One region of the Microbacterium sp. H37-C3 genome, then DNA from elsewhere that is predicted to be linked to it. Evidence: predicted binding sites of a transcription regulator. Region 1 holds the regulator's gene; each other region holds the start of a gene.
The links. The regulator LexA, encoded in region 1, represses DNA repair genes until DNA is damaged. The targets are predictions, from matches to a motif close to TCGAACANNTGTTCGA.
Positions count from the first base shown of each region.

Region 1 (4,529 bases):
AGTGGATGTTGCCCGAGCCGTAATCGAGGACGGCGACGAGCGGCGCGCGTCCGGTCGTGTCACCCTCGGTCATAGAGCGCCCTTCGTACTGGGGATGCCGTGCACGAGCGGATCGAGCGCCTTGGCCTGCCGGAAGGCACGGGCGAAGGCCTTGTACTCCGCCTCGGCGATGTGGTGCGGGTCGCGTCCGCCGAGCACGCGGACGTGCATCGTCAGGCCCGCGTTGAACGCGATCGCCTCGAACGTGTGCCGCACGAGCGACCCCGTGAAGTGCCCGCCGATGAGGTGGTACTCGTATCCCTCGGGCTCTCCCGTGTGCACGAGGTAGGGACGCCCGGAGATGTCGACGACAGCCTGCGCGAGCGCCTCGTCGAGGGGCACGAGCGCATCGCCGTAGCGCGAGATGCCCGACTTGTCGCCCAGCGCAGAGCGCAGCGCCTGCCCGAGCACGATCGCGACATCCTCGACCGTGTGGTGCGCGTCGATGTGCGTGTCGCCCGTCGCGCGCACAGTCAGGTCGGTGAGCGAGTGCTTCGCGAACGCCGTCAGCAGATGATCGAAGAACGGCACGGTCGTCTCGATCGTGCTGATCCCGGTCCCGTCGAGGTCGAGCTCGAGTTCGACACTCGACTCGCTCGTGGCACGACGGATGCTGGCCGTTCGGGGGCTGGTCATGCCTCCGAGTCTATCGACGCCAGTGCTTCGAGGAACGCGGTCGTCTCGTCTTCCGTACCGGCACTGACGCGCAGGCTGTGCGGGATGCCGACGTCGCGGACGAGGATGCCGCGATCGTAGAGCGCCTGCCAGGTGGCGCGCGGGTCGTCGACCCCGTCGAACAGGACGAAGTTCGTCCAGCTCTCGTAGGCGTGGTACCCGAGGGCATCGAGCGTCGCCGACATCCGATCGCGCTGCGCGACGATCTCGTCCACCATCCGGAGCATCGTCGACGAGTGCGACAGCGCGGCTGTCGCCGCCGCCTGCGTGAGGGCGCTGAGGTGGTACGGCAGGCGGACGAGACGCAGGGCGTCGATGAGGGTCGCGTCGGCGGCGAGATAGCCGACGCGCGCACCGGCGAAGGCGAACGCCTTGCTCATCGTGCGTGAGACGACCAGGCGCTCCCGCTCGCCGAGCAGCGTCAGCGCGGAGGGGCTCTCGCGCGGCGCGAACTCCTGATAGGCCTCGTCGACGATCACGATGCCGTCGGTGGCGTCGTACACCGCCTCGATGACGTCGAGACCGAGCGGCGTGCCGGTCGGGTTGTTGGGCGCGCAGAGGAAGACGACGTCGGGGCGCAGTTCGGAGACTTGCGCCGCAGCGGAGGCCGGGTCGAGCGTGAAGTCGGGGCCGCGCGTGCCCGCGACGTACTGCGCGCCGGTGGCTCGCGTCAGCAGCGGGTACATCGAGTACGTGGGGCCGAAGCCCATGGCGGTGCGCCCCGGGCCGCCGAAGGCCTGGAGCAGGTGCTGCAGCACCTCGTTCGATCCGTTCGCGGCCCAGATGCGATCGGGGGTGAGGCCGTGACCGAGGTACTCGGCGAAGGACTCGCGGAGGTGCGTGAACTCGCGGTCGGGATAGCGGTTGACGTCGCGCAGGGCACGGGCGACGGCATCCAGGATGTCGTCGGCGACCTCTTCGGGAACGGGATGCGTGTTCTCGTTGACGTTCAGCGCGACCGGAAGCGGCGCCTGCGGGGCGCCGTACGGGGTGAGGCCTCGCAGATCGTCTCTGAGGGGCAGATCATCCAGACTCGGGCTCATCCCACCCATGCTAGGCCGCGTCCGAGTCCGGCGTGGCCGCATCCCAGCTTCTGCGCCGAAGACGGCGGGCTTCAGCTCGCGGCGTCGTACTCGGCGGGGATGGCGAGTGTCTGGCCTGCCTCGAGCTGACCAGAGCCGAGGGCGTTCAGCCGGATGATGGCGTCGACGACGTCACGGGGGTCGGCGGCCGGCGCCACCTCTTCAGCGATCGACCAGAGCGATTCGCCCGACATGACGGTCACCGTCGTGAACGACCCCTCGGGCGCGCCCGCCTCGTTGGAGGCGAGTGCTCCCCCGCCGGAGAGCACGGCAGCGGTGACGGCGACGACGGCGGGAAGTGCGGCGATCGCTGCGATGACGCGGCGTCCGCGGCGCGTCAGGCGCAGACGGGTGCGGGGGGCCGGTGCGAAGCGGGCATCGATCGTGGTCATGACATCTCCTCGGGAGCGGTAGGAAGATTCGCTCCCGCCTCTCGGCCGGGAGAGGCGGGTGCGAACTTCGGTTCCGAACGTATCTTCGATATTGTGTGGTGTCAACCACCCACCGAAATCGGAGACCGATCGAAGAGACACGCGGAGCGTTCCGTGATGTCGCTGTCGGATCGGGCTACCTTTTCGACAGCGAGAGCCCACCACGAACCTCCGACATCGGGTCGGGGACGGGGCGCGACGACAGGAGACCGGCGGTATGAGCGAGAAGCCGCAGACGCGACGACGGAAGAATCTGAGCGATAAGCAGCTCGCGATCCTCGAGGTGATCCAGCACGCGATCGCCCGCAACGGCTACCCGCCGAGCATGCGCGAGATCGGCGACGCCGTCGGCCTCAAGTCGCTGTCGAGCGTCACCCACCAGCTGAACCAGCTCGAGCTGAGCGGATACCTCCGCCGCGACCCCGGCAAGACCCGCGCAATGGAGGTCCTCATCGACCTCCCCGGCACGGCCGGCGAGAACCCCGCCGACGCCGCGCCTGCCCTCGGCGACGCCGCCCTCGTGCCGCTCGTGGGCCGCATCGCGGCGGGCGTCCCGATCACCGCCGACCAGCAGGTCGAGGAGATCTTCCCCCTGCCGCGTCAGCTCGTCGGCAAGGGCGAGCTGTTCATGCTCAAGGTCGTCGGCGACTCCATGATCGACGCCGCCATCTGCGACGGCGACTGGGTCGTCGTGCGGGCACAGGCGACCGCCGACAACGGCGAGATCGTCGCGGCCATGCTCGACGGCGAGGCCACCGTCAAGACGCTCCGTCAGCGCGACGGCCACACCTGGCTCCTCCCCCGCAACTCGGCGTTCGAGCCGATCCTCGGCGATGACGCCACCATCCTCGGCAAGGTCGTCGCCGTCCTCCGCACGGTCTGACCTCGCCGCACCGACGGAACTGCGGGAGGGGATGCCGCGACTCGGCGGCATCCCCTCCCGTCGCCCGGCACGACCCGGATCCGCTCGCGTAGCGTGGCGGTATGTCGCAGCAGCAACTCCCGTACGGTTCTTGGCCCTCCCCCCTGACCGCCTCGTGGGCCAGCGCGTCCTCGTTGCGCCTCGACGGCGCGCGCTTCGTCGGGGATGAGATCTGGTGGGGCGAATCCCTTCCCGATGAGGCCGGTCGCGTCGCCGTCATGCGCCGCCGCGACGATTCTGTAGAGGTCGTCCTCCCCGCGCCCGGGAACGCGCGATCGCGTGTGCACGAGTATGGCGGCGGCGCCTGGACGGCGTCCGACGACGGCGAGCTGTTCTTCGTCGACAAGTCGGACCAGCGCATTCGACGCCTCCGCCCGGGCGGCGAGCCCGAGGCGCTCACTCCCGAGGAGAGCGGCACCCACTACGGCGGTCTCCGCTGGCAGCACGCCGCGCTCCTCGCGGTGCGCGAGCGCGAGCGCCCGGGGCGCACTCCGGAACGACACATCGTGCGGATCGACGGCGCGAGCAGCGATGAGAACGCCGCGAGGGGCGACGAAGCGGGAGTGACGGAGCTCGCCGGGGGCAGCGACTTCGTGGCTCAGCCGGCACTGTCACCCGACGGATCACAGCTCGCGTGGGTGGCGTGGGATCACCCCGACATGCCCTGGGACCGCACCCGCATCCGTGTCATCGAGCTCGACGCCCCGGATCGTGTCCGCGAGGTAGCCGGCGGCAGCACGGCCGCGCTGCAGCCGGAATGGACATCGGACGGCCAGCTGCTGCTGCTCGACGAGCCGACGGGGCGCTGGAACCTCCATCGCGTCGACCCCGCGACCGGTGCGGCACCCGTCGCGGTCTCCCCCGCCGACGCCGACACGGGTGGTGGCCTGTGGGTCCTCGGCACCCGGTGGTACGCGCCGCTCGACGACGGCCGCGTCGTGGCCGTCCGCACGCACGGCTCGGACCAGCTCGTGATCATCGACCGCGACGGCGGCGCGATCCCGCTCCCCTTCCCCGCCACCGCTCGACTGCAGATCGAGGACGTCCGCGGCAGCCGCGCCCTCGTGAGCGGCGCCATGCCCGGGGCGAGCGGGCTCTGGCTGGTCGATCTCGACAGCGGCGAGCCGACAGCGGTGCGCGGCGGAACCCCTGATATCGACGAGGCATGGATCCCCCATGCCCGTCAGATCACCACCGAGGGTCCCCACGGCCCGGTGCACGCTTTCGCCTATCCGCCGACAAACCCCGATGTCACGGCGCCGACCGACGAGCTGCCGCCGTACCTCGTCTGGGTGCACGGCGGGCCGACGTCGCACGTGGGCGGTACCGCCGACGCCAAGGCGGCCTACTTCACCAGCCGAGGCATCGGCGTGCTCGACG
Region 1 covers NZ_JAPVLR010000001.1:927,635-932,163, forward strand. Annotated here, with positions in the region: gene hisH (imidazole glycerol phosphate synthase subunit HisH) at 1-73, opposite strand, end outside; gene hisB (imidazoleglycerol-phosphate dehydratase HisB) at 70-675, opposite strand; gene O1W71_RS04630 (histidinol-phosphate transaminase) at 672-1,757, opposite strand; gene O1W71_RS04635 (LysM peptidoglycan-binding domain-containing protein) at 1,829-2,188, opposite strand; gene lexA (transcriptional repressor LexA) at 2,445-3,110, shown strand; gene O1W71_RS04645 (prolyl oligopeptidase family serine peptidase) at 3,212-4,529, shown strand, end outside.

Region 2 (4,529 bases), on a different contig from region 1:
GGTGTGTCGAACCCGAAGACGATCGCGTTCTTCGTGGCTGCTCTCCCGCAGTTCGTCGCCCCCGACGCTGGTCCGATCTGGATGCAGCTCCTCGCGCTCGGCCTGATCTTCCAGGTGCTCGCCGTGGTGAGCGACAGCCTGTGGGCGCTCGCGGCGGGAACGGCCCGCGCGTGGTTCGCCACCTCACCGCGCCGCATGGCGACGCTCGCAAGCGCGGGAGGCGTGATGATGATCGGGCTTGGCGGAACTCTCGCGTTCGCGGGCGCGAAGGGCTGACGACGTCGCGCACCGCGCGAGCGTGGGACTCGGGCTGTGCGCCGGCACGCCATCGAGGGCGCGCGGCTGGCGTCAGAAGGGTGCTGCTTCACCCGGCGGTGGTCCGCCGCGTGTCGCATCCGGTGGCGGATCCGCGGTGTCGATGGTGAAGCACACCGCGGGTATGGGAGCGTCTTCGCGGTAGACCCGGCCGAGGGGTGAGGTCCATTCGAGGACCCCGCCGCCGATCTGTCTGACTTCCCATTTCGTGAATTGCTTCATTGAGTGGTGTCGTTGGCAGAGGTGGGCGAGGTTGAAGATGTGGGTGTGCCCGCCGAGGGCATGGTCGATGGTGTGGTCGAGTTCGCAGCGGATCGCGGCTCGGCGGCATCCCGGGAATCGGCAGTGCTGGTCCCGGGCCATCAGGAGCTTCTTCATCGACGCGGTCGGCCGGTACATGTCGATCTCAACCGGCGTCCGGGTGACGGGGTCGATGAACAGCCGGTCCCACTCGGACACCTGCCCGGCGAGCTCGCGTGCCGTGTCGGCATCGATCAGCGCACCCCCGACGGCTTCGGCGGGGCTCTCGTCACGCCCCATCAGCGTCTCCGCCGTGACCGCGACCTGAACGCGCGCCCGGATCGCGCCGAGCCCACCGGCCCGGTCGGTCCCATACGTCGGATCGACGACCGGCGCCCCGCCGAGGACGAGGTCACCGAGGATGTCGGCGCGCAGCTGATCCATCGTTCGCGTATCGGCCGGCTCGCGTGCGCCGGCGGCATCCGCCCGGGCGTCCTTGACGGACTGTCCCATCTGCGTGAGCCGGTCGAGCATGCCCACCGCGATCACTGTCGGGACGGTCGCGATGACATCCGACATCCCGTCCGTCCCGTGTGAGACCCGCACACACCGCCCGGCGGCGGCTTCGCGGTGCCGGTCGGTGAACGTGCGCTCGTGCAGCCTCTCAGCCAGGGACCGCAGCGCCGGTTTCACCCGGGTGGCGATGTCGCGCTCGCACACCGCGATCGCCGCGACCTCGAACTCGCCCCGCACCTCATCGGGCAGCCCGGTCCCCGCTGTGACGACCGCGTCGACATGGTCGCGGGTGATCCGCCGCTCCTGCCACGCTGAGAACACGGTCGGGTAGTCGTCGACGACCGTCAGCGCATGGTCGATGTCGGCCTGCAGGCGCCTGTCGGTCCGCCGGGCAAGCCCCGCGGCTTCGGCCGCGACCGACCGCAGCTCCATGTCCGACGCCATCCCGCGAACCCCGTCACGACGCGCCTCACGCAACGCGGACCGGCCCAGCTCGGCCAGAGCCCGCACCGAAGCGACATCCGCGTCATGCACCAGCGCGAGCGCCTCGCCGTAAGCCGCGATCGCGGGGCCGTGCGGCGAGACCTCGATCTCGTCCGAGCCGCAACCCCTGTTCGCTGACATGTTCCCATTGTGGCAGTGGGGTCAGACATTCACATCGAACAAATGTACGAAGCGCGAAACTCGTCAGAGCGCACCACTGGGGAGGAATCGCTGAAGGGGAACCGCCGGTCAGGGCACGCGCACGCCCGTGAAGTTCGTCCGCTGCCGCAGCTCGAATCCGAGCTTCTCATAGCCGGCGATCGCGTTCACGTTCGACGCCGCGGCGTGCATCATCGCTCGGCCACCCCGCTGCTGGATGTGGAACGCGACATCCAGCACCAGCCGCGACGCCAGCCCCTGCCGCCGGTACGCCTCGTCGGTTGCGACCGCGCTGATCTCGGTCCATTCGCCCGGCTGCAGTCGCTCGCCCGCCATGGCGATCAGCCGGCCATCGCGCCGGATGCCGATGTACCGGCCGAGCAGGTGGGTGCGCGGCCGGAAGGGACCGGGCCGATTCCGATCGACGAGAGCAAGCATGTCGGCGACATCCGCTTGCCCCAGCTCGACTGCCTCCTCATCCGGTCGCGGCCGGAGGCGGTCCGTCTCGACCAGCTGCACTCCCGCACCACCGAACGTGCGCACCCACCCGTCGGGCAGCGCCGGCCCAGCACCATCACTACCGCCAGCATCCGCGCGCACGGGCCTACTGATGCTGAACTCATTGCCCGAACCCACCACGGTCGTGAGCGAGTCCCACACCGCGGGATCCTCCCACGTGCGCACGCCCACGAAGCCGGCCACGTCGTCGGGATACCGGCGGACGAGGTCGTCGCCGATGGCGAGGTGCGCGTGCGCCCCGGTCAGCGAATGCCATGCGGCGTTATCGCGGACGTCGGAGCCGCCCAGAACAGGAGGGGTGGTGATGGTCATCGGGTTCGTCCTCTCGCGCGCCGCGTGCTGCCTTCGCCGCGGTCGCCGTCGGACCCAACGCGTCGATGCGCCGATCCATGCCCGCGGATGCCGCATCGCGACGCTATCCGTGACCGGACGCGACATCCCGGACCGCCGCCACATGCGTTCACGTACGGCAGTCGAGCGATAGTGTGCCCACGTGCAGAGCTCGAGGCAGGCGACGGTGTGGGCGCTCCTGCGGCTGGCGATGGCCGTCGTCATCCTCGCCGCCGTCATCACCCAGCTGACCGTGTCACTGACGCGAACCGCCGCGTCCGGCGGCGACGTCGCGACCGTGTTCGCGAACTTCTTCAGCTTCTTCACGATCCTCTCGAACGTCATCGCAGCAGTGGTTCTCGCGACGGCGGGCGTCCGGGTACTGATCGGCCGCGCCGGGCCGGAATCATCGCTCGGGCTCTCCGCCGCGCTCACCTGCGCCACGGCGTACATGGTCATCACCGGAGTCGTCTACAACGCACTCCTGCGCGGGATCACGCTCCCGCAGGGATCCGAGCCGGTGCCGTGGTCGAACGAGGTGCTGCACCTGATCGGCCCGATCTTCCTCGTGCTCGACCTGCTGATCGGCGCCCGGCGCCGCGCCCTTCGCTGGCAGGTCGTATGGGTCGTGGTGACGTTCCCGCTGCTGTGGGTGGCCTACACGCTCGTCCGAGGCCCGCTCGTCACGAACCCCACGACGGGCGAGCCGTACTGGTACCCCTACCCGTTCCTGAATCCGAACGGCCCTGGCGGATGGGGGTCGGTCGCGGCGTACGTCGTCGTCATCGCGATCGGCTTCGTCGCCGTCGGCTTCGGAGCAGTGTGGGTCACCCGCCGCCGCGCCCGCGTCCTGCCGACGGAGATCACCGCGGCAGGGTGAGAATCTCGGCCGCTCCGTCGGTGATGGCGATCGTGTGCTCGGTGTGGGCGGTGAGGCATCCGGTCGAGCTGCGGAGCGTCCACCCGTCGGCGTCGGTCACGAGCACGTTCGTGTCTTCCATGACCCACGGCTCGATCGCGATGAGCAGCCCCGGCCGCAGGATGTAGCCCCGCCCCGGCCGCCCGGTATTGGGGATGTGCAGGTCGCCGTGCATCACCGACCCGATGCTGTGCCCGCCGAACTCGGTGTTGATGGAGTATCCGGCACCGGAGAGCACATTGCCGATCGCGCGCGAGATATCGCCCACCCGGTTGCCCGCGCGTGCGACCTCGATGCCGGCGGCGAGGGCGCGTTCGGTCGCGTCGATGAGGGCTGCCGCTCCCTCCGGGCGCCGATTCCCGACGACGAAGCTGATCGCGGCGTCGGCCGCAAGGCCGCCCTTCGTGACGGCGAGGTCGAGCGTGAGGAGGTCCCCGTCGGCGAGGCGGTAGTCGTGCGGCATCCCGTGCAGCACGGCGTCGTTGACCGCCGTGCAGATGTAGTGCCCGAAGGGGCCCCGCCCGAACGACGGCGCGTAGTCGACATAACAGGACGTCGCACCGTTGTCGTCGATGAGCTCGCGCGTCCACTCGTCGATCTCGAGAAGGTTGGTGCCCACCTGCACCCGCGAGCGGATATCGCGGAGGATGCCGCCGACGATGGCCCCCGTCTCGCGGGCGCGATCGACCTCGCGCGGTGTGAAGATCTCGATCATGGTGCGCTCCTCCGGTATATAAATACCGGTCAAACTATACCGCTACGATGAGCGCATGATGGTTCGTCGCGCGCTCACGCCCGAAGCCGTCGAGCGCGGCCGTCGCCTGGGCGCCCAGCTCCGGCGAGCGCGGGGAGACCGGTCGATCACGGAGGTCGCCGCGGCCGCCGGCGTATCACCCGAGACGCTGCGCAAGATCGAGACCGGCCGGCTGGCGACCCCGTCGTTCGCGACCGTCGCCGCCGTCGCCGCGAGCCTCGGCCTGTCGCTCGACGCGCTGGCCGCCGAGGCGCTGCTCACGGACATCGCCTCGACGACGACCTGATCAGCGAG
Region 2 covers NZ_JAPVLR010000002.1:20,135-24,663, reverse strand. Annotated here, with positions in the region: gene O1W71_RS05175 (LysE family translocator) at 1-276, shown strand, start outside; gene O1W71_RS05170 (HNH endonuclease signature motif containing protein) at 349-1,695, opposite strand; gene O1W71_RS05165 (GNAT family N-acetyltransferase) at 1,804-2,544, opposite strand; gene O1W71_RS05160 (Pr6Pr family membrane protein) at 2,726-3,442, shown strand; gene map (type I methionyl aminopeptidase) at 3,426-4,196, opposite strand; gene O1W71_RS05150 (helix-turn-helix transcriptional regulator) at 4,255-4,521, shown strand.
Region 2: O1W71_RS05170 (HNH endonuclease signature motif containing protein) is a predicted target of LexA. The motif match lies at 1,730-1,745, and genes of this name have one in related genera.

Region 3 (4,529 bases), on a different contig from region 1:
GCTCGACAACCCGGATGGGATGCGGATGCCGGAGGGCACCGCGTTCGAGCTGACGGCGTCGTGGCCCGCGAACCCCCAGCTCGCGATCGCGGCCGGCTCGGCGTCCGTGGACCTGCCCGCCGACGGGTCGATCGTGGAGTTCCCGGCGCTGCCCGTGGGGGCGGAGGTCAGCTTCGCCGAGACCGCTCCGACCGATGTTCCCGGCGGCACGTGGACCGGATCGACCGTCGCGCCCCAGACGTTGACCATCGGGCCTGACTCGGTCGGCACGACGGTGACCGCGACGAACGTGATCGCCCGCGACGTCGGCGTCTTCGCGATCGAGAAGAAGCTCACCGGTGACGCCGCCGACCTGGTCGTCGACCGCACGTTCGAGGTCGACTACGCGTGGCCCGCGAACAGCGAGCTGGGCATCGAGGCGGGGTCGGGAACCGTTTCGGTCGCCGCGGATGAGGATGCCGTGACCGTCACGGCGCCCGCCGGTGCCGAGGTCACGCTCAGCGAAGCGCCGGTCGAGGTCACGGGAGGAACGTGGGCAGCGCCGACCTTCGAGCCGGGCAACACGTTCACCGTCGTGCAGGACGAGACCGCGCGAATCACCCTGACGAACCTGATCGACCTGAACACGGGCGCGTTCTCGATCCACAAGGTGATCGAGGGCAACGCCGCCGACCGGGTTCCCGACGGCGCCGAGTTCACCGTGCACTACGCGTACCCCGAGGGAGTCGGCTTCGGAGCTGCGGAGGGTGAGCTGACCGTCGGAGCCGGTGAGACCGTGACGAGCCCGCAGCTGCCCTACGGCGCGCAGGTCACGCTCACGGAGATCGCACCCGTCGAGATCGAGGGTGCGACGTGGGAGGCTCCCGCGTTCAGCCCCGCGACCGTGACGATCGGCGACGGCACGGTCGTCGAGGTGACGCTCACCAATACGCTCACCGCGCCCGAGGTCGTCGTGACCGACCCGGGCGATCCCGGGGCAACGGTTGTCTCGGGTGGCTCGTCGACGCCGAGCTCGAGCGACCTCGCGGCCACGGGCGGCGTGGCGGCGGTCGCCTGGTGGGTGACCGGCTCAGCGGTCCTCATGCTCGCGATCGGAGCCGTGGTGCTGACGGCATCCCGCAGGCGGCAAGCCCACTCAGGAGTGACGGCCGAGTAAGGGGCCGTCATCAGGTGACAGCGGGTGGACGGGGCGGATCGATCGCTCCGGCCGCCCATTCGTTCGGTCAGCGCTAGGGGGAAGTGATGGCGAGGTGCTTTCCCGCCCGTCACGCATGCTCCTCGAGCTGACCGAGGCGCAGGTAGCGACCCACCCGTGTCAGAAGGGCGGTGGCTCGTGCCTGCTCGCCATGGGTGGTGGCGCCCCGCCGGTGTCGGGAACGAAACACACTGACGGTATCGGTACGTCTTCTCGGTACACCCGACCCAGGGGTGAGGTCCATTCGAGGACCCCGCCGCCGACCTGCCTCACCTCCCACTTCGTGAATTGCTTCATCGAATGGTGTCGTTGGCAGAGGTGGGCGAGGTTGAAGATGTGAGTGTGGCCACCCAGGGCGTAATCGATGGTGTGGTCGAGTTCGCAGCGGATCGCGGCTCTGCGGCATCCGGGGAATCGGCAGTGCTGATCTCGTGCTTTGAGCAGTCTGCTCATCGCCGCGGGCGGCCGGTACGTGTCGACCTCCACCGGCGTGCGGGTGATCGGGTCGACGAAGAGTCGGTTCCAGATTCTCGCGCGGCCAGCGAGCTTGCGGGCGGTGTCGGCGTCGATGAGCGAGGCGCCCACCAGTTCGGCGGGGGCATCGTCGACGCCGGTCACTGCCTCGGATGTCAGCGTCACCTGGACCTGCGCCCGGATCGCACCCAGCGGCCCGGCGGCGTCGCTGCCGTAGGTCGGGTCGACGACGGGGGCGCCGCCGAGCAGCAGGTCGCCGAGGATGTCGGCGCGGAGCTGATCCATCGTGCGGACGTCGGGCGCAGCAGCATCCGCCGCCGCAGAACCCTCAACCGCAGAACCCTCATCCCCGGCGGCATCCCCTGCCGGACCATCCGCAGGCGCCGCCGCAGCGGTAGCGCGGGCGTCTTTAACGGACTGCGCCATGGCGGTGAGGCGGTCGTGGATGCCTGCGGCGATGACCGTCGGGAGGGTGGCGCCGAGTTCGGACATCCCGTCAGTGCCGTGCGTCACCCAGACGCCTCGCTTTGCCGCGGCGGTGCGGTGTCGCTCGGCGAAGGACTCCGACCCCATCCGGGCGGCGAGGTTGCGGAGCGGTTCGCGTACTCGCGATGCTATGTCGCGCTCGCAGATGGAGATCGCCTGCTGCGCGTAGTCGTCGCGGATGTCGTCGGCGAGGCCGCATCCCATGCGGACGACGACGTCGACGTGGTCGCGCGTGATGCGTTGCTGCTCCCATGCCTCGAACACAGCGGGGTAGTCGTCGACGATGGTCAGCGCGTGGTCGATCTCGCTCTGCGCGCGGCGATCGTGCGACCGCCTCACTCCGGCGATCTCGGCAGCGATCGAGCGCATCTCCATGTCAGACCCCATGCCGCGTGGCCGCTCGCCCGATCGCGCAGCCTGCCGCAGAGCGCTGCGCCCCGCCTCAGCGAGCGCACGAGTCATCGCGATGTTCGCCGCGTGAAGCAGGCCGTCCGCCTGACACACCCGATCGACGATGTCCGCGTACGGCGAGCTCGACGAGCCGGCATCCGGTTCGTGTGCGCTTTCGCCGTTCGATGTCATGTTCCCATTCTGCCCAGGGGGTCAGACATTGTCATCGAATATCCGTACATCTGTGGAGAACAATTTTGCGGCTCGGTTGGGGAGGAATGGGCGGCCCGGGCGGAGCCCGTTTCTCTACGGCGAGCTCCTGGATTTGTCGTTTCTCCATGACGAATCGAGGGATAAGCCGAGAGACGGGTCGGTTGGCAGTGCCGACTCACGTGGTCGTTGCGGTGGAAATCGCGAGTGCCACGGCGGGGACGATCAGCAGAAGGCTTGCAACGGCCCACGAGATCACCTCCGCGGCTCGCGCCCACCCTTCGCCGCGCTCTTCCGGCGGTGAGACCGTAGCAATCTGTTCGCGCGCTGCGGCGGCGAGTATCAGCCCGAGGGGGAACACGACGCTGACGAACGGACTGATGACAGCGAGCCGGTTCAACGGCAGCGTCGCAGGGCGCCTGCTCTCGTCCCGCAGGACACCGTCGTCGAGCCTGTTCGCCTTGCTTTCTGCGAGCTTGATCGCGATCGCTCGGAGAAGCCGGCTCTCGGCGGGACCATCGTCGGAGCGCGGCCGTCGTCGCCGGCCGGTGAGATAGAACGCCATGCCGGCGTTGCTCCAGGTGATGCCGGCGAATCGAAGAAGAGCGTCGGCCGCGGCACCGATGGGGTTCGTCCCGTCGGCCGATTCGATACATGCGATGACGATCGTCCCCGAGACGCCGACGAGCTGCAGAAGCTCGGCGTGAGGGGTCTCGGCCCGCGCGACCTAGCCTCGGCATCAACCATCTTGTGCGCGGCTACCGTGCGCGTCGACGAGGCTAGTCGGACCTCTTGAGGAACGCGATTCGATCGTCGGGCGCCCACAGATGACCGTCCTCGCAACGGTATGCGCCGCGGGGATCGGTGCCATCCACGAGCCGCTGGCATAGCCAGGTAGCGGGGAGGCCCGCAAACTCCGAGCCTTCGAGCTTCGAGACCAGGAGAACACCGCGCGGTGACTGCTTCCGCGACAAGAGCCGGTGGAGTGCGCCCCCCTCGCGGATGAGCGCCTCGACTTCCGATACCCCCTTCGGGGGGCAGGGTTCGAGACCTTCCGCGGCCGCTTTGCGAAGGGCCGCAGACAGCTGGTCCCCTTCCGTATAGCCGAGCTCAGCGAACGAGCGAGTGATCAGGAAGAGTTCGCGTTGATCGACCTGCGATGCGACTTCGTCCGAACTGTGTGTCGTGGTCGGTGGCGCGGGCGTGCCGCGCCCGGTGGCAACTTCGCGCGCCCGCCACGCGTTTGAATCAACACCAAGGGAGATCGGTCTGACTCTTGTTCGGTTGCCACGGATACCGGCGACAATCACTGCGACCGTGATTCCGACCGCCGATGCAGTAAGGGCTAGTCCCACGTACGCGGCGTCGGTTGACTGCCATTCGCGCAGAGCCGTATAGCCGAACGATAGGAACGCGAACCACGCGGAGACGAAAACCATCGCTCGCATCATCGATCCGATGTGCGCGTAGTCGTGCTGCTTGGCGAGCCACGCGGCGACTACACCGGCGAATGCGCCGAGAACCGTGAAGAGGATGCCGCTGTAGAGCCCGAATTCACGACTCGATAACAAATCCCAGACGTTCATGATGCGAGTGTATGGCGAAGGGTGCCCCGACGATCGCGGCAGGGGTGGGGTCGCCGATTCCCGAACGATTCCGGACGACCTTGCGCGGGATAGCTAAGCCGCCAGCAGCTAGGCGGCTGGCTCGTGGCGCCGTCGGCTGCCGACATCCACCGGCGTGCCCACGGGGCGACACGCGTGCCTTTCCCGAC
Region 3 covers NZ_JAPVLR010000004.1:56,287-60,815, reverse strand. Annotated here, with positions in the region: gene O1W71_RS11975 (DUF5979 domain-containing protein) at 1-1,156, shown strand, start outside; gene O1W71_RS11970 (HNH endonuclease signature motif containing protein) at 1,316-2,737, opposite strand; gene O1W71_RS11965 (hypothetical protein) at 2,934-3,320, opposite strand; gene O1W71_RS11960 (hypothetical protein) at 3,535-4,341, opposite strand.
Region 3: O1W71_RS11970 (HNH endonuclease signature motif containing protein) is a predicted target of LexA. The motif match lies at 2,772-2,787, and genes of this name have one in related genera.